DNA from 2 places in the Bacillus sp. T-10(2022) genome. Region 2 is predicted to be linked to the other one. Evidence: predicted binding sites of a transcription regulator. Region 2 holds the regulator's gene; the other holds the start of a gene.
The links. The regulator CtsR, encoded in region 2, represses protease genes until heat stress. The targets are predictions, from matches to a motif close to ATGGTCAATAAAGGTCAAACA.
Positions count from the first base shown of each region.

Region 1: OSJ91_RS14315 (ATP-dependent Clp protease ATP-binding subunit) is a predicted target of CtsR. The motif match lies at 5,284-5,304, and genes of this name have one in related genera.

Region 1 is NZ_CP113518.1:2,922,612-2,932,615, forward strand. It holds gene fdhF (formate dehydrogenase subunit alpha) at 1-673, opposite strand, end outside; partial or broken gene pulA (type I pullulanase) at 850-2,736, opposite strand; gene OSJ91_RS14315 (ATP-dependent Clp protease ATP-binding subunit) at 3,120-5,249, opposite strand; gene OSJ91_RS14320 (C40 family peptidase) at 6,014-6,457, opposite strand; gene OSJ91_RS14325 (metal-dependent hydrolase) at 6,908-7,534, opposite strand; gene OSJ91_RS14330 (nucleotidyltransferase family protein) at 7,777-8,742, opposite strand; gene OSJ91_RS14335 (signal peptidase I) at 8,739-9,206, opposite strand; gene OSJ91_RS14340 (PqqD family protein) at 9,196-9,462, opposite strand; gene OSJ91_RS14345 (hypothetical protein) at 9,462-10,004, opposite strand, start outside.
Region 2 is NZ_CP113518.1:100,870-110,873, forward strand. It holds rRNA gene OSJ91_RS00535 (23S ribosomal RNA) at 1-788, shown strand, start outside; rRNA gene rrf (5S ribosomal RNA) at 853-968, shown strand; gene OSJ91_RS00545 (CtsR family transcriptional regulator) at 1,315-1,776, shown strand; gene mcsA (protein-arginine kinase activator protein McsA) at 1,798-2,349, shown strand; gene mcsB (protein-arginine kinase McsB) at 2,346-3,422, shown strand; gene clpC (ATP-dependent protease ATP-binding subunit ClpC) at 3,553-5,994, shown strand; gene radA (DNA repair protein RadA) at 6,193-7,581, shown strand; gene disA (DNA integrity scanning diadenylate cyclase DisA) at 7,584-8,657, shown strand; gene OSJ91_RS00575 (PIN/TRAM domain-containing protein) at 8,885-9,982, shown strand; gene ispD (2-C-methyl-D-erythritol 4-phosphate cytidylyltransferase) at 10,004-10,004, shown strand, end outside.

The sequences.
Region 1 (10,004 bases), 2.8 Mb from region 2:
TTTGTTTGGCAATGCCGGTTAAAAATCCGGCTTCCCCTTCCATTCCTTTTTCCATCATTGCATTACACGGACATACAGTAGAACAATGTCCACATGACACGCATGAAGATTCATTGATCGGAACATTATCATCCCAAATGACACGCGGGCGTTTTGCTTCCCAATCAATGGTCAATGTTTCAGTGACCTGTACATCTTGACATGCTTCAACACAACGGCCGCAAAGAATGCATTGATCCGGATCATATCGATAGAATGGATTTGACCGATCCACTTCATATGGTTTTTGATCAAAAGGAACACTTTGATGATTTACCTTCATTTCCTTAACCGTATTGTGTATTTCACAACCGCCATTGTTATAATCACAAACTGTACAATAAAGCTCATGGTTATACAATATCTTGTCCATCGCCATGACCTGTGCCTCTTTTACATCAGCTGCAACTGTATCAATTACATCACCATCCCTGATTATGGTGGAGCAAGATCTTACAAGTTCACCATTAACACTCACTAAACATGTATCACATGTTTCGATAGGACCTAGGCTAGGATGGTAACAAACATTCGGGACATCAATGGAGCTATCCGTCAGCATTTGTAATATTGTTTGATTACCTTCCATACTGGTCTCAGCACCATTGATTTTTATATGCACTTTCTCTGGCAAAATAATCGCTCCCCTCTTACACAACGATAAAATTCATCATTTGGTATTTTCTACCCCCGCACATTTTTTCTCAAACTTGCGAAAGTAAATAATGGAAGACTCCTTTTAACCAATTTCATATCAGCAAATGAACAAAGCCGAAGTGAGACATAGTATTCCCTCACTTCGACCTTATGTCATTGGTTAGAATTTGCTTTTAACACAAACGAACTTAAAGGGGCAACGGTTATCTGACTCCCTTTAATCCTTTCTATTTCTTCCAGGCCAGCCCGCTGACCATCCACTAGAACGGACCAATTATCTTCGTGGGGAAGATTAATCGTTATCGCATCCCAATTTGCATTATGAATCACTGCAATTGTTGAATCTTCTGTTTTTAAAGAGAATGCAACCACATTTGGCGGAGCATCAATGAATTGTAAATGCTCTTCAATTTCTTCGGGTGTGCTTAACCTAAAAACAGAATGATTTTTCCTGAGCGAAATCAGTCCTTTCATATACTCCACTTCCCGATCGAAATCAGCTCTTCTTTTCCAATCCAATCGGTTAATCCAATCAGAAGATTGATAGCTATTTTCATCTCCATCCTTTGTGCGCATAAACTCTTGTCCAGCATGTATCATTGGAATTCCCTGTGACAGTAAGACAATTGCCGAAGCTAATTTATGCATTTGTTTCCGTTTTTCTTCTGTCGCATCTGGATTAGTGATGAGAAGCTTATCCCATAAAGTATAATTATCATGTGCTTCAACATAATTGATCACTTGATCTGGTCTTTGATATGTCGCGATATCATCATCATATTCCAAACCACCAGCAATGCCTTTTTTTATAATATCTTCCATTCCTGGTTTGCCATTCACGAATCCTTTATCATGTTCATTCATTACAAACCCTTTTAAACCATCACGGATCGCATCATTAAAGTGAGCGATTCCAGGCATTTTAAAAGCATTCTTTTGATTTGCTTTCAGCTCTTTGGCCAAGGGGGTATCCATATCCCAGCCTTCACCCAAAACAATGAGGGTCGGATCAATTTCTGCCAGTGCCTTTTTCACTTCATTCATCGTTTCCACATCATGAATCCCCATTAAATCGAAACGGAAACCATCAAGGTTAAATTCCTTCGCCCAATAGGTTACGGATTCAACAATGAATTTGCGCATCATTTTACGTTCAGACGCGGTGTCATTTCCTACACCAGTTCCATTAGATAGGGTGCCGTCAGCGTAATAGCGAAAAAAGTAAGTGGGAACGAGTTTATGGAAGTTCGAGTCCTCCACAGAATAAACGTGATTATAGACAACATCCATGATGACTCGTAAACCGTGATCATGCATTCCTTGAATCATTTCCTTTAACTCCCGAATCCTGACTTTTGGTTGATACGGATCAGTCGAATAAGATCCCTCGGGAGCGTTATAATTCTGTGGATCATATCCCCAGTTATATTGTGGTTCATTCAATTTCATTTCATTGACTGTAGCAAAATCGAATATCGGGATAAACTGAACATGAGTAACGCCTAGATCTTTAATATGATCAAGACCCGTTTTCGCTCCTTCTGGACCTTTGGTTCCGGCTTCAATTACTCCTATGAATTTACCTTTATTATTTATTCCGCTTTCAGGATGAATCGACAAATCCCGAGTATGCAATTCATAAATGACTATGTCCTCAGCTTTTTCGAGAGGTGGTTTATCCCGTGTCCACCTTTTTGGGTTCGTATCTGTTAAATCTATCACGACTCCTTTAATACCATTAACAGTAACTGCACGAACATATGGATCGACGGCTTCACTCCAGATTTCTCCCACTCTCACTTTATATGTATAAATCAATCCATCCTGATCACCGTCCAACTCAATCGTCCAGGTACCTTTTTCCGAACGAACCATCGGAATCTCCATTCCATCTGAATCATCCCAATGTTTATAAGTAACTAGCTTAGCTTCAGATGCAAGTGGCGCCCATAACCGGAATGCCGTTTTATCTTTAAGATAGGAATTTCCTAAATCTTTGCCTTCATAGAAATATAGGTCATCCAATTCCGACGGATTTACTGGATTAATATTAGCAATCGGCAGGGATTCCAACTGATTTTCCGTTTCATTATCCGTAGGTTTTCGATTATTTTTATTTTCCTCTTCAAAATAAGAAAGTGAATCTTTAATAGGTCATTCCTCCATTGAAATTCCCATTTCAGAACAGGAATTATTAATTTTTATAATCATTAGCGAATCTTCACTTATGTTATGATTCCACAGGCATTACCCATCAAAACATTTGATCGGCAAATTATGTCGAAAATTCAGAAATCTATATTTTTATCGAAAGCTGTAGGTCATTTAGCCGGACCTTACCCTTTTATGAAAACGAAGCCTAAAAAAGATAAAAAAATGCCTCCATAACAGTTTTACGGTCTTGGAGGCATTTCTAGTACTCTTTATGGTGTTTTAATAATTTTCACAGAGTTATCTTCAACAATTGCAGTGAAGTTCTTAACTTCGGGCTGCTCAAAGATAAAGTCAGTGATGCCGTCTTCGAGCTGTTCTTGTAGAACCCGGCGTAGCGGTCTCGCCCCGAAAGTTGGGTGATATCCGAGTTCAATTAGCCTTTGTTTCGCTTCATTAGTTACATCTAAAGATAAACCATTTGCAGCAAGTGTTTCGTCAAGCTCGTGAATCATGATATCAACGATTTGCAGAAGATCTTCTTTCTTCAATGCCGAGAATTCAATGATGCTATCGAATCGATTCAGGAATTCCGGTTTGAAGAAGCTGCCTAAAGATTGTAGGATTGAAGCTTCTTCTACAGCTGAACTTGTACCGAATCCCATTACTTTTTGTTTCTCACCGACTCCAGCATTACTCGTCATGATGATCACGGTATCTTTAAAAGTAACGGTCCGGCCTTGACTGTCGGTTAAGCGGCCATCTTCCATGATTTGCAGGAACATATGCATTACATCCGGATGTGCCTTTTCTATTTCATCCAATAAGATGATACTGTAAGGCTTGCGGCGAACTTTTTCCGTCAATTGTCCAGCTTCCTCATGTCCTACATATCCAGGAGGAGAACCGATTAATTTAGAAACACTGTGTTTCTCCATGAATTCACTCATGTCAAGACGAATCATCGCTTCCTTGTCCCCGAATAATTCCTCAGCAAGAGTTTTTGCCAATTCGGTTTTACCGACTCCTGTCGGACCAACGAAAAGGAAAGAACCGGTAGGACGTTTTTTTGATTTTAACCCGGCACGACTTCTTCGAACGGCCTTGGACACCTTTTTGACAGCTTCTTCCTGCCCGATTACTTTTTTCATCAGCTCCGCTTGGAGGTGAACCATTCTTTCTTGCTCATCTTCTTGGAGCTTACCTACAGGTATACCAGTCTTTTGTTCGATGATATTTTGAATGTCTTCAACGGTAACGGTTGGCTTAATTGCAGCTTCCCCAGCCTGCAATGACTTTTCCAGTTTTTCTTCTTCATCACGAAGAACGGCAGCTTTTTCATATGCTTCTTCTTTTAAGGCCATTTCTTTTTCTTTATAGATTTGAGCCAGACGCTCTTTCATGTTTTCTACTTGGCCGTCTTCGATGGTCAAGTTCAATTTGGAACCTGCTTCATCCATTAAGTCTATTGCCTTATCAGGCAGGAAACGGTCTTGAATGTAGCGGTTCGAAAGTTCAACAGCCGCTTTAAGGGCTTCCTCACTATATGTCACACCATGATAAGATTCGTAACTATCCTTTAATCCACGTAAGATGACAAGTGCCTCAGCCGTTGTCGGCTCATTAACGTGTACAGGCTGGAAGCGCCTTTCAAGGGCACCATCTTTTTCAATTTTCCTATATTCTGATAAAGTGGTTGCTCCGACAAGCTGGAGTTCGCCGCGTGCAAGTGCAGGCTTCAAGATATTTCCTGCATCCATTGATCCTTCGGCCGAACCCGCTCCCACTAGCTGATGAATTTCATCGATGAATAGTATGACATTTTTTCTTTCCTGTAATTCGCTGATCAATTGCTTCATTCGTTCTTCGAATTGCCCTCTAATTCCAGTATTCGACACAAGGGACGCTACATCAAGCATATATACAAGCTTATTACGTAATTTAACTGGCACTGAACCTTCAACAATCGCTAAAGCAAGACCTTCAGCAATGGCTGTTTTACCGACACCAGGTTCACCGATTAAAACTGGATTATTTTTATTGCGCCTATTTAGAACTTCAATGACGCGTTTAATTTCTTCATTTCGTCCGATAACCGGATCAATAAGTCCTGCTTTAGCAGCATCGGTCAAATTGCGGCCATACTCCTCAAGCAATCCTCCATCCTCGCCATGTTCAGCTGAATCCGGTTTTGGTACACCATTATAATTAAATGGATTGAATGAATTTGGAGATCCGTTAAATTGGAATTTCCCTATATCCATTCCGCCCATAGCTGCTCCAAGTTTGTTTCGCTCTTCTTTATAACAAGTGGAGCACAGTTTCACATCATGCTCCTGACCATTCATATTTAGGTGAACTTGAATATTAGCTTGGTTTACATGGCATTTTTCACAAAGCATGTAGTACTCCTCCTTTAAAAAATGAATTTAAAAATCTTTGACCTTCTTTGACTTTCTGACTTTATTATACATTGACCTTCTTTGACTTTCAATAATTTTGTCTGGGAATTTTTTTGATAAAAAAAGAAATTACCTTGAATTGGTTTGCTAAGCATATTAAACTATCCATTTCCAGTCAAATAAAAAGATTCTATGTATGCCTCTTAGTATATTCAGTTAGTATTGATTACCCACTTCAGGACTCACCATAACCTTAACTATTAACAAAACGCCAATTCTATTGTCCATATGCACCTCATCCACTCTAATTTTTTAAAACAAAAAAAGACTTTATTAAGTCTCTTTAAGGTTTGTACAATTTTTAAACGTTGGATTTCCACTCCAGGTACTCGCTTTCCGCGGGCGGTCGGGGAGCCTCCTCGGCGTCTTCGCGCCTGTGGGGTCTCCCCTTGACGCGCTTTTCCCGCAGGAGTCTCGCACACCCGTTCCAATCAACTTTGTTTTAACTTTAAGATAGAACACTTTTGCCTACAGTCTTTTTTGTTTTTAAGTAGTATTAATACTTGAGGTGATATCGAACTTTCTAAAAAGTCCCCTCGTTGTCCAACCCATGCCATGCTTTCCTTTCCGCTATAGCTGCTTCAATTCCAATAAAAAATCAAAAAGGTTTCGGAATGAAACCTTCCGAAACCTTTTTGGCTACAAATTGAAAGAGACTTCATTAAGTCTCTTAGCTTTTTTATATTAAGAATGATTTTCTTCTATTATATACGTTTCGCACCAATATACTTTGGCTTCCAATAGGTATTATTGGTTTTAGCGTATGACACTCCTTTAGATGATGAAGAGTGTATGAATTCATTGTTTCCTATGTATATAGCCACATGTGTAGGTTTATTCGCTTTATTTGGTGCAAAAAACATTAAGTCACCTTTTTGCAGGCTTTTAACTTTCTTACCTTTTTTATATATGTCAGCAGCAGTTCTTGGTAAATTCTTACCAGCTTTTTGATATGAATACTTCACTAAACCGGAACAATCAAAACCTGAAGAAGAAATGCCACCCATTTTATATTTTGTACCTAATTCACTTTTAGCCACTTTAATAGCTTTTGTATGATATGAAGCAGCTTCCACTTGGTCCCCAGCAAAGGATGCGGTTACAAGCGTAATAGCCAATGACAATCCGACGACAATTTTCTTAAACAAATTATTTTACCCCCTGATGTGATTTGCTAAACCTAATATACTAGAAAAGGTATATCACTCGCATCACAGGATCTTTACAAATATGTTACATTTAGTAGATTTAGGAAGAATGACCATATAAAACATAAAAATAAGTCGAATGATGTGTCCATTTAGCTTAAAACTTACTTTTTCTCATAGAAAAAACAGTAGTTAGATAACCACTGTCCAGTTTATCGATAAAAGAAGATTCGAGAATTTTAATATCCTTCATGTTTTTTATTTGATTATACGAATGGATCCCGATCTAAAATGAAGAAATTTGCGACGAAATCCAGCTAGCCGAGACCCCACGTCCGCTTGCTTTGATGGTCGGCTGAAAGGGAGCGAATTTCTGGAATCAACTAACTGCAGGCAAACTGTCTCTACTCCAATTTGTCTGCAGTCTGAACAGCGGTAAGAAAACCACTTTCAAAATTCTTTTGAGAAAAATGGAAGAAATAATTTCACCCCACGTTTATTAAAAGGTAAACATTTCAAATCTGCAATTAAATGACTTATGTATCCTAATGAACAAGTTGCGAAAATTCCGTCAATCCCCATAAAGGCTTCGAATTGAAAGGCAATGATGCCAAAAAAAGCGATACCGGCAATCGAATGGGTATAACTTCTATGTGGTGTAAAGGATGCCAGGATAATATAGACGCCTAACAGCCACAACCAGCTTTCCTGCAAAGATAAACCGCCGCCTAAAACCGCTAATCCAGTCAGGGTCAGCATATGCCTTTGCCTAATGAATGAAGAAATAATGATGATTCCGATTCCTGCACCTACACCGATCCACTTTTCCGTATCAGAGCCTTCCAAAAGACTATAAATGATCATTAATATCCCAATCGTTTGTGCTATCGTTCGGATAAACTTATGTGAAAAGGTAATCCTATTACTTAACTTCCCATCAATATCCATATCGGGCATCAGCCCTGAAACTCCCCCGATGCCCACCAAGAATAAAGTGGTGGTTGGATCTGTTTGAAGTGTGTTTGCCGTCAAGAATCCAACTGTTGCCCCTATAGCCATGTGTGCTGTACCGTTCACTGTCTCTCTCCTGTCCCTCTAAGATGTAATCTGCTTCCAAGAAACGAATGTTTGTTCGAATCCCTGCATACTAACTATACAACATTTTGGGGAAAATTTCTCTAGTTCTTATAAATAAAGCCATAGAAATCAGTAATTAGACCATATAAAGAACCTTATTATTTTAGTTTCTTAGCTCGTTCTATATAAAGTATACTTTCAACCTTTTTGGGTATTGGGAAATTAAATTCAGCCAGTAACATTTATTTTTGGAGATATAACCAATTACGAAGCTCAATTATGGAATGTTTAGGTGAATCAAAACTTAGAAATGAATAGTCAATGAAGTCCACATACTTATTGATTGCAGAATTCCTTTTGTTGAATAAAGTCGGAATATAGTAAGGAAACTCTTTAACTGAATGAAGAATAGGTAACTGCTCATATACAATCGATAACGTTCTGATGATTCTTTTTTTTGTTTTGTGACGCTTAGCATCCGCTAGTAATCTTTCAAAATCGATATCCAGGTTTATAAGAAGTTGAATGATATCTATAAAATACTTTAATGAATCCATGTTATGCCGCCACCCATGGAGACAAATCGTATAAAAAAGATGGTAATCGGAAAGTTGTTTAACATGAAGTGAGTCATTGATGAGATATCCTTCTTTCCAAAACTCGGTGATTTCCAAATTAGCGGTATCTTTCTTTAAAATATCCCAATGAAGTTCGATGGTTAGTGGGATTTTGGATTCAGGAAGGTATTTACTGAACGAAGTATGAAAATGATTAGGTATTTGTTTCTCCTTTTGTTTATACCCTAATTGTTTGACCGATTCAATTGCCTGATCCATGTCACTAGCTTTAATTAGTAAATCGATATCAGACGTGGGCCGAGCTCCAAGATGGCCGAACTGTTCCTCAGAAAAAAGCGTCCCTTTTAAAGGAATAACATCTAAGCCGTTATGTTCAAATTCACGCAAAACCAAATCTGTTTGACTTTTAATCAGGATATTTTGATAAAAGACACTTTGAAATTTTTCAATTATTACTTGCTGAAAGAACGCTGGAGTATCCATAAACCTCCCATTCCCTTTCATTAGGAACAATATTTGCGGATGAATTTTCGATTTTTCTATTTCATTTAGAAGCTGCCAATAATATTCTGAGTCAATTGGCAACTTTACTTGCGGTTCAAATAGTACCTGCAGTATCGTTGGATTCAATGGGAAAGTCTCCCCTTTACTCTTTGTTGTAAATTTAGGTGCTTTCGTAACATCCTCGATATAAACGGAAATGTAAGTATTAATCCACCCCATGCTTTTGCTAGAAAACCAGAAGCATGCAATTTGGAATTCCGTTTTTGGACATAAACAAGTTTACCAATCAATTGTTCCAATTGTACTGTATGATCAAAGCTTACATTAGTATCTCCTTTGAAAAGGTATCCGGGTTGCTGATCACTTTTCATTTCCTTATAATACCGGTGGGCAATCAATCGATTAGATGAAGTGTAAAACAAAATAATATCCCCTTTTTTTAAATGAAAAGGATTGCATTCATTAAAGTTACATATATCCCCTTCCTCTATAAAAGGATACATACTACATCCTTGCGCAGGTAAATTAAGTGAGCCCTCTTTTTTCAGTGTCATCTTAAATAATTCGACAATCTCCTTGTCAAATAACATGCTGAATTAATCCAAACTGTAATAAATCCAATAAATACGACTCTATGTCATCTTTTGCTATTTCCTCTGCCGTTAAATATTGATCAGTTAATGTCTGAATCAAGGAGTCCACTGTTTGTGCTTGGTTTAAAAGCCCCCAGCAAAACCCACCGATTTCATTTAGCTTTGTCACTGTGAATTTTTCAGTATGTAAAATAATCCATTCATCACCAAGTTGCGTGGCTTCCACATGATTACTTTGAATATATTGGACCATTACGAAATCAACTCCCAAAAAGTATCGTTTTTCTGAAAAAAGAGGTTATATATAGGTACTTGGTTAACCAGTTCCGTTAACATCCCTAGTATCACTTTTTTATTTGCTGGATGATCTGACCAATAAAACACTTTATTTATCATTGTTATGAGCGAATCCGATTTAGTAAGTATTTCTCTTTGGTTTTGAAGAGACTGATGTAAGACTTGAATACTCCCTAATGGGAAAATTTCTTCTTCCCCAGCAGCTAGGATTTCACTTCGGAATGGCGAATTATATACTTCCATTTTTTCGGATGAAATTTTTAAAATGGTTGCTTCATCCGAGAGAAGGTTTCGCGGATAAGATAATTTTGCTGCCGTTGATTTTCCAGCACCAGAATGACCTGCAAAAATATGAGCTTTACCATTTTCTATTACGCAAGAAGAGTGAAGCAGCAGCCCCCATTCATGGTATACAATGAACGAACTGTATAAATTAATTAATGCATGCTTTAAAGCCAATTCATTATAAGCGGAAATCTCTGCATATTGATATTCTGC
Region 2 (10,004 bases):
ACAGGATAGGTAGGAGCCTGAGAAGCCGGAGCGCCAGCTTCGGTGGAGGCGTTGGTGGGATACTACCCTGGCTGTATTGAAATTCTAACCCGCGCCCCTTATCGGGGTGGGAGACAGTGTCAGGTGGGCAGTTTGACTGGGGCGGTCGCCTCCTAAAGAGTAACGGAGGCGCCCAAAGGTTCCCTCAGAATGGTTGGAAATCATTCGTAGAGTGTAAAGGCACAAGGGAGCTTGACTGCGAGACCTACAAGTCGAGCAGGGACGAAAGTCGGGCTTAGTGATCCGGTGGTTCCGCATGGAAGGGCCATCGCTCAACGGATAAAAGCTACCCCGGGGATAACAGGCTTATCTCCCCCAAGAGTCCACATCGACGGGGAGGTTTGGCACCTCGATGTCGGCTCATCGCATCCTGGGGCTGTAGTCGGTCCCAAGGGTTGGGCTGTTCGCCCATTAAAGCGGTACGCGAGCTGGGTTCAGAACGTCGTGAGACAGTTCGGTCCCTATCCGTCGCGGGCGCAGGAAATTTGAGAGGAGCTGTCCTTAGTACGAGAGGACCGGGATGGACGCACCGCTGGTGTACCAGTTGTCTTGCCAAAGGCATAGCTGGGTAGCTACGTGCGGACGGGATAAGTGCTGAAAGCATCTAAGCATGAAGCCCCCCTCAAGATGAGATTTCCCATGGCGCAAGCTAGTAAGATCCCTGAAAGATGATCAGGTTGATAGGTCAGAGGTGGAAGCATGGTGACATGTGGAGCTGACTGATACTAATAGATCGAGGACTTAACCAACGCTTTTTAAAAAATGAAATACCTTCTTATTATCTAGTTTTGAAGGAACAACGTTCCTTTTATGTTTGGTGGCGATAGCGAAGAGGTCACACCCGTTCCCATTCCGAACACGGCAGTTAAGCTCTTCAGCGCCGATGGTAGTTGGGGGTTTCCCCCTGTGAGAGTAGGACGCCGCCAAGCCATTTATTAAGATCAGCCATCCAGCTGGTCTTTTTTGATGTTCGTAATTAAAAAAGTTTTTTATTTCAGGGACAGCATGGGCTGGCCTTATTTTTGGTGAGCTGAGAATTGGGCAGAATTTAAGTTGTGAAACCTTAAGGAGAAGGAAAAAATAGCAGGTTTTGCATTTATCTTTTTAGGGTATTAATGTAAGATATTTCAACTTTAATGTTCAATGGGGTATGTAACTACATATAATTTGGAGAAAATGGATATTACAGAAAGAAAGTGCGTTTAAGTTGCAAAATGCATTTTTCCTTGTATAATAATAGTCAAATATAGTCAAAGTCAGAATGGAGGAGGCTGAGTGAGAAACATATCTGATGTTATCGAAACTTATTTGAAGCAAGTACTTGAAATAAGTCAAAAAGATATCTTGGAGATTAAAAGAAGTGAAATAGCAGATAAATTTCAGTGTGTTCCTTCTCAAATCAATTACGTAATCAATACCAGGTTTACCATCGAGAGAGGTTATGTTGTAGAGAGTAAGCGTGGGGGCGGCGGTTATATACGCATCATGAAGGTGGAATCACAGGATTCCGTGCAACTTATCAACCAATTATTATCGCTTATTGGTTCCAGGGTAACTCAATCGATGGCTGAAGGAGTAATTTCACGGCTGATGAATGAAGACGTCATTAATGAAAGAGAAGCAAAGATAATGATGAGCGTCATAGATAGATCGGTGATTTATATCGACCTACCTGACCGCGATGAACTTAGGGCTAGAATTTTAACTGCGATGCTTACGACTTTAAAATATAAATGAAACTGGCAGAGGTGATGAACGTTGATTTGCCAAGAATGTCATCAAAGGCCTGCTACCCTGCACTTCACCAAAATCATCAATGGAAAAAAGACTGAAGTCATGATTTGTGAGAAATGTGCTCAGGAAAAAGGCGAAATATTCATGGATGCAGGCGGACCTGGTTTTTCAATAAATAATTTATTAGCAGGATTGTTGAATATGGAGTCGAATATTCAACAGACGAAGGCAAATGCATTTCCTAAAACGGAAGAGAGGCGTTGTCCGCATTGTCATCGATCTTATAAAGAATTTGTCCATATTGGCAAGTTTGGCTGTGCCGAATGTTATAAAACGTTCAATGAACAGTTAAATCCCATTTTAAAGAGAGTTCATAGCGGAAATACAGCACATATAGGGAAAATTCCAAAAAGGATCGGTGGCACCATCTATCTTCGAAAGCAAATTTCAGATTTGAAAGAAGTTTTAAAGGCCCACATTGATCAAGAGGAATTCGAGAAAGCGGCAGAGGTAAGAGATAAGGTACGTTCCCTTGAAAAAAGGTATGAAGCCCAAGAGGGAGGCGAGGAATTATGAGCTTGGAAAAGTTTGTAGAAAACGCTTTGAGTTCCTGGATGAGTGCCGAAGGGCCGGAAATCGATATTGTATTGAGTTCGCGGATTCGGCTGGCCAGGAATTTCAAAGACTTTACCTTCCCAACCTCCTTTTCTAACGAAGAAGCTAAAAAAATAATTGAATTGGTCAAAAAAAGAAGTGAAGAGGAAGTGACTCCAGAGATTGGGAAACTGGAACTTTTAGAGATTGACCAATTGCAGCCACTGGAAAAGCGCGTTCTCGTTGAAAAACATTTAATCAGTCCTCATTTAGTCGAAGATTCAGCGAAAAGCGCATGTCTCCTTTCGGAAAATGAAGAAATAAGCATCATGATAAATGAAGAGGATCATCTCCGTATTCAATGTTTAATGTCGGGATTGCAGCTGAAGGAAACCTTAAAGATTGCAAATGTTCTTGACGATTGGATTGAAGAATCCATAGACTATGCATATGATGAAGAAAGAGGATACCTAACTAGTTGTCCGACTAATGTGGGAACAGGATTAAGGGCTTCAGTCATGATGCATCTTCCCGGCCTGGTCCTTACACAGCAGATGAATAATATCATACCGGCTATCAACCAATTGGGGTTGGTGGTTCGAGGGATTTATGGAGAGGGCAGTCAAGCTTTAGGGAATATTTTTCAAATCTCAAATCAAATTACTCTTGGAAAGTCGGAAAGGGATATCGTTGAAGACCTAACAAGTGTAGTGCAACAAATCATAGCCCAGGAACGGTCAGCGAGGGATGCATTAGCGAGGACTTCCCACATACAATTAGAAGATAGAATTTTCCGCTCATATGGAATTTTGTCCAATGCTCGAATCATCGAGACCAAGGAGGCAGCTACCTGTATCTCCGACGTTAGGTTAGGGATAGATCTTGGGTATATAAAAAATATTTCCAAAAGCATTTTAAATGAGTTGATGATTTTGACGCAGTCGGGATTTTTACAAAAGTACGCAGGCGGCCCTTTAAGAACCCATGAAAGGGATATTCGTAGAGCAGCACTCATCCGGGAACGCTTGAATTTCACGGAATCTTCCTCCACTTAGAGGTCATTGACCTCTTTAGGGAGTATCAAATTTCATGTAATAGATATGGAGCAAGAATAAGCTTCTGCCATTACTTAGAGAATTGCCAGCAACTTTATTCAAAACGAAAATTCTTAAGGAGGAATTCCCTATGATGTTTGGTCGTTTTACTGAAAGAGCCCAGAAAGTATTAGCATTAGCCCAAGAAGAGGCAATCCGTTTAGGTCATAATAATATTGGCACGGAACATATTTTACTGGGTCTTGTCCGAGAAGGTGATGGTATTGCAGCCAAAGCGTTATATGCTCTTGGATTGGGTCCGGAAAAGATTCAGAAAGAAGTGGAAAATTTAATTGGCCGTGGACAGGATACGGCTCAAACGATACATTATACCCCGAGAGCCAAGAAAGTCATTGAACTTTCCATGGATGAGGCAAGAAAATTAGGTCACTCATATGTTGGGACAGAGCATGTTCTTCTAGGTCTTATACGAGAAGGGGAAGGTGTAGCTGCCCGCGTATTGAATAATCTCGGTGTAAGTTTAAATAAAGCCAGGCAACAAGTATTACAGCTTTTGGGCAGCAATGAATCAGGTGGTCATCAAGGTTCTGCCGCTTCAAATGCGAGCACACCGACACTGGATGGCTTAGCCCGTGATTTAACGGCGATTGCCAGGGAGGGAAGCCTGGATCCCGTTATCGGAAGAAGTAAGGAAATACAGCGTGTCATTGAGGTATTAAGCCGTCGTACAAAAAATAACCCAGTATTGATCGGTGAACCTGGGGTAGGTAAAACAGCCATTGCTGAAGGGCTTGCCCAACAGATCATCAATAATGAGGTACCTGAAATTTTACGCGATAAACGCGTAATGACACTTGATATGGGTACTGTTGTGGCTGGTACTAAATACCGTGGTGAATTTGAGGACCGGTTGAAGAAAGTCATGGATGAAATACGTCAGGCGGGTAATATCATCCTATTCATCGATGAATTGCATACATTGATTGGTGCAGGTGGTGCAGAAGGTGCCATTGATGCCTCCAATATCCTAAAACCATCATTGGCCCGTGGTGAATTACAATGTATCGGTGCTACAACATTGGATGAATACCGTAAGTATATTGAAAAGGATGCTGCGCTTGAACGTCGCTTCCAGCCAATCCAAGTCGATGAGCCGACTATTTTGGAATCCATCCAAATTCTCAAGGGGCTGCGTGACCGTTATGAGGCACATCACCGCGTATCGATTACTGACGAAGCGATTGATGCCGCAGTCAAATTATCCGACCGTTATATTTCCGATCGCTTTTTACCGGATAAAGCAATTGACTTGATTGATGAAGCTGGCTCCAAGGTTAGACTGCGCTCATACACAACGCCACCTAACTTAAAGGAACTTGAAGTGAAGCTAGATGATGTTCGCAAGGAAAAGGATGCTTCCGTTCAGAGTCAGGAATTTGAAAAAGCTGCTTCGCTTCGCGATACGGAACAACGCTTAAGAGAACAATTGGAAGAAACGAAAAAAACTTGGAAAGAAAAACAAGGGCAGGAGAACAGTGAAGTCACTGTGGATGACATTGCACATGTCGTATCCAGCTGGACGGGAGTGCCAGTCACTAAATTGGCGCAAACAGAGTCAGATAAACTGCTTAATATGGAGTCAATCCTCCATGATCGTGTAATTGGGCAGGAAGAGGCCGTCATTGCGGTTTCTAAAGCAGTACGACGTGCCAGGGCAGGTTTGAAAGATCCTAAACGTCCAATTGGTTCATTCATCTTCTTGGGACCTACAGGGGTCGGTAAAACCGAGCTTGCCCGTGCTTTGGCTGAATCCATATTTGGTGATGAAGATGCCATGATTCGCATCGATATGTCTGAATATATGGAGAAACATTCGACTTCACGTCTTGTTGGATCCCCTCCAGGATATGTTGGATACGAAGAAGGCGGTCAGTTAACGGAAAAAGTGCGGAGGAAACCATACTCCGTCGTTCTGCTTGATGAAATAGAAAAGGCGCATCCGGATGTCTTCAATATCCTTCTTCAAGTATTGGAAGACGGAAGACTGACAGATTCCAAGGGGCGTACTGTCGATTTCAGGAATACCATTCTGATCATGACATCGAATGTAGGTGCGTCGGCCTTGAAAACCGATAAGTATGTCGGCTTTAACATCCAGGATACTGGCCAGGACTATAAAAATATGAAAGGGAAAGTGATGGAAGAACTCAAACGTGCATTCCGTCCGGAATTCCTGAATCGTATTGATGAAACCATCGTGTTCCACTCATTAGAGAAGGATCATTTGAAACAAATCGTTACATTAATGTCAAATCAGCTTACTACCCGTTTGAAAGAACAGGAGATATACTTGGAGCTGACAGATGCGGCTAGAGAAAAAATTGCTACGGAAGGTTTTGATCCGGAATATGGGGCAAGGCCAATCCGTAGGGCGCTTCAGAAGCATGTAGAAGATTATCTATCCGAAGAGTTGCTTAAGGGCAACGTGAAAAAAGGGCAAACGGTCGTAATGGATGTCGTTAATAATGAGTTTGCAATCCGGCAAGGCGAGCCTGTTAATGTAAGTGAATAACCTGATCCTAAACTTCGAGGTACACGCAGATTCTTTTGCAGTGTACCTCTGTTTTTTATCTATAGGTAGATATGAGTATAAACGGGACAAGCAAAGTGAATATTTTTTTAAAAAAACTTAGCCTTAAGAAGGTTTAAATAAAACAGAGATATAATATCCTTAATATAGATATTTTTTCCAAAGGAAGAGGAGTAATTTATGGCTGTAAAAAAGAAAACAAAATTTATGTGTCAGTCTTGTGGATATGAGTCCGCGAAATGGATGGGGAAATGCCCAGGCTGCGGTGAATGGAACAAAATGGTCGAGGAAACCGAAATTGTTAAACCTGCTAGAAAGGGCGCTTTTACCCATTCGGAGGTTAGAGGTTCCGGGGAACGGGAGAAGGCAGCACCCATAACGACCATTCAATCAGAAAAAGAACCACGGATTAAGACGGATTTAATGGAATTGAATCGTGCTCTTGGGGGCGGGATCGTACAGGGGTCACTTGTATTGATCGGAGGGGACCCGGGTATCGGTAAGTCCACCCTGCTTTTACAGGTATCATCCCAATTGGCGCATAAACAGAAAAAAGTGCTATATATATCAGGTGAAGAATCAGTCAAGCAGACCAAATTGAGAGCGGACCGGCTTGGGACCATGTCGGAACATCTATTCGTTTATGCTGAAACCGATATGGACTATATCCAACAGGCCATTACAGAGGTAAAACCGGATTTGGTCATTATTGACTCCATTCAAACGGTATATCATTCGGAGGTTACATCTGCCCCGGGAAGCGTTTCACAAGTGAGGGAATGCACAGCCTCACTCATGCGCATAGCTAAAACGAACGGGATCGCGATTTTTATCGTCGGTCACGTTACAAAGGAAGGGGCCATTGCAGGGCCGCGACTGCTTGAGCACATGGTTGACACCGTTTTATATTTTGAAGGAGAAAGACACCATACATATCGAATTATACGCGCGGTCAAAAATCGCTTTGGTTCGACGAATGAGATGGGTATTTTTGAAATGAAAGAACATGGATTGGAAGAGGTTGCGAATCCATCGGAAATTTTCCTTGAAGAACGGTCGCAAGGAGCTTCGGGTTCCACGGTCGTCGCATCCATGGAGGGCACAAGGCCGGTGCTTGTCGAAATTCAAGCATTGATTTCACCTACGAGTTTTGGAAACCCAAGGCGAATGGCCACGGGAATTGACCACAATCGAGTTTCGCTTTTAATGGCTGTTCTGGAAAAGAGAGTGGGCTTGCTGCTCCAAAACCAGGATGCGTATTTAAAGGTTGCTGGTGGGGTCAAGCTTGATGAACCGGCAATTGACCTCGCTGTTGCAATAAGCATTGCATCAAGCTTCCGTGATAAACCAACAAACCCTGCCGATTGCATCATTGGTGAAGTGGGGCTGACTGGGGAAGTCAGAAGGGTGTCACGGATAGAACAAAGGGTGCAGGAAGCAGCGAAGTTAGGGTTTGAGCGGGTTATCATACCGGCTAATAATATAGGGGGATGGACCGCCCCGAAAGGTATTAAGATCGTTGGTGTTTCATCGGTTTCGGAGGCTCTTAAACAAACGTTAGGGGGTTAAGTATGACAGATAAAAAAGGGTATGAGAAAACAAAATTGGAAATTCTGCAAATTGTAGCACCGGGTACCCCGCTTCGGGAGGGCATTGAAAATGTCCTGAGGGCAAATACAGGTGGTTTGATAGTTGTCGGATATAACGAGAAGGTGCGAACGATCGTGGATGGCGGCTTCGAAATCAACTGCAACTGTACCCCCAGCACATTATATGAGTTGGCGAAGATGGACGGGGCCATCATTTTAAATGAAACGGCCGATAAGATCATTTTTGCAAATGCCCAATTAGTGCCGGATAATAGCACACCTTCCACTGAAACGGGAATGCGGCATAGGACAGCGGAACGTGTGGCAAGGGAGACCAAGTCGTTGGTCGTCGCAATCTCACAACGCCGGAATGTCATCACTTTATATCAGGGCAATTTCCGGTATGCCCTTAAAGATATAGGTGTCATACTCGCCAAGGCTAATTTGGCCATCCAGACCCTGGAAAAATACAAGGTGGTCCTGCAGCAGAGCATATCGGTTTTAGGAGCGCTCGAGTTTGAGGAAATCGTGACCTATGCCGACCTTTTGCAGGTATTTCACCGTTATGTAATGGTGCTCAGAATCAAGGCCGAGCTACTAACGTACCTTAATGAGCTTGGTACGGAAGGAAGATTGATCCGTTTGCAAATGAATGAAATCCTGGCAGATATTGAAACGGAAGGAAAATGGCTTATCAAGGATTATACCTCCAGTAATGATGAAAATCCCGAGGAAATCATTTTTAGGCTTCAAGAGTTGGCCATGCAGGAAAAACTGGATGAAAGCATTCTTCTAAAGGTGCTGGGCTATCATGGATACATACATCTTGATGAGTCAGTACATCCCCGTGGTTACCGTATTCTTCATAAAATCCCACGCCTGCCGGGTTTGATCATCGAAAATTTAGTGAAACAGTTCGGAAGCTTTAGTGAAGTCAATAAAGCAACGGTTGAAAACCTTGACGATGTGGAGGGTATAGGCGAAGTCCGCGCCAATAAAATCAAAGAAGGACTCCGCATTTTAAAAAATCAGCTGGTCACAAATAGAAGGATGTAAGGAGCAGTTGGCCTTTTAACATTCACCTGAACCAGCTTGAAATTGATTGGTGTTTATTTTTGACACTCAAAACTCAGGGTGCTAGGCTAATATTACGAAAAAGAGAAGAAGTCGTATTTGTAAATCCACTAATTCCTTAAGTGAATTTAACGTATATAATGAAAACGAATTTTCGAAGGTTTCATTTTATTTTATTGGTCAATAATGAGTAGAGGGAGGTGAAAGGGATGTTAAAACGCATTATACAAGCATGCTTCTTAATAGTCGGCGGAACACTTGGTATGTTACTAATTCCTGAATTATTAATTGTTTTACATGCAGACGATATTGCTTTATTAAACAATCCTTATGTAAGTGTACTGTTGGGTGCCATTATCTTTTATCTTATAACTTTTTGGGCAGTAGATCATGTGATCTATTTTATGAAGTGGCTGGAGGAACAGCTTGTTAAGATACCGATTACGGATATAATCTTTGGCAGCGTCGGCCTTTTAGTTGGACTGCTTGCGGCGTTCTTGGTTGGCTCCGCCTTCAGTGCCATCAAGGTTCCTATTTTAAATACAGTGGTACCTATCATCCTTACGCTTTTATTTGGTTATCTTGGTTTTCAGGTGGGCTTTAAAAAACGTGATGAGCTATTGAGTTTATTCATGAAAAGCAATAAGAAAAAGAATACTGATGGTGAAGCGAGCGAAGAGGATGAAGAGGGGTATAGCAAGCGGCTGAAGATTCTCGATACTAGCGTCATCATTGATGGTAGAATTGCGGATATCTGTCAGACGGGCTTTCTGGAGGGTACCATAGTCATTCCTCAATTCGTATTAAACGAACTGCAGCACATTGCCGATTCATCTGATGCATTGAAAAGGAATCGCGGAAGACGCGGTTTGGATATCTTGAATCGAATTCAAAAAGACCTACCGATTAAAGTGGAGATGTACGAGGGGGATTTTGAAGACATTCAGGAAGTGGACAGTAAACTAGTGAAGCTTGCCAAAATATCGGGCGGAATGGTCGTTACCAATGATTTCAATTTAAACAAAGTATGCGAGTTTCAAAATGTGGCGGTCCTTAATATCAATGACCTGGCCAATGCTGTAAAACCTGTTGTACTTCCTGGGGAAGAGATGAATGTTCAAGTCATCAAGGACGGGAAAGAGCAGAACCAAGGCATCGCTTATTTGGATGATGGCACCATGATTGTAGTCGAGGGTGGCCGTGATCATATCGGGAAACGGATCGATGTACTTGTCACAAGTGTATTGCAAACCTCTGCAGGCCGGATGATATTCGCTAAACCGAAACTATTAGAAAAAGCATTATAAAGAAGAGTAGGAGAAACCGTTA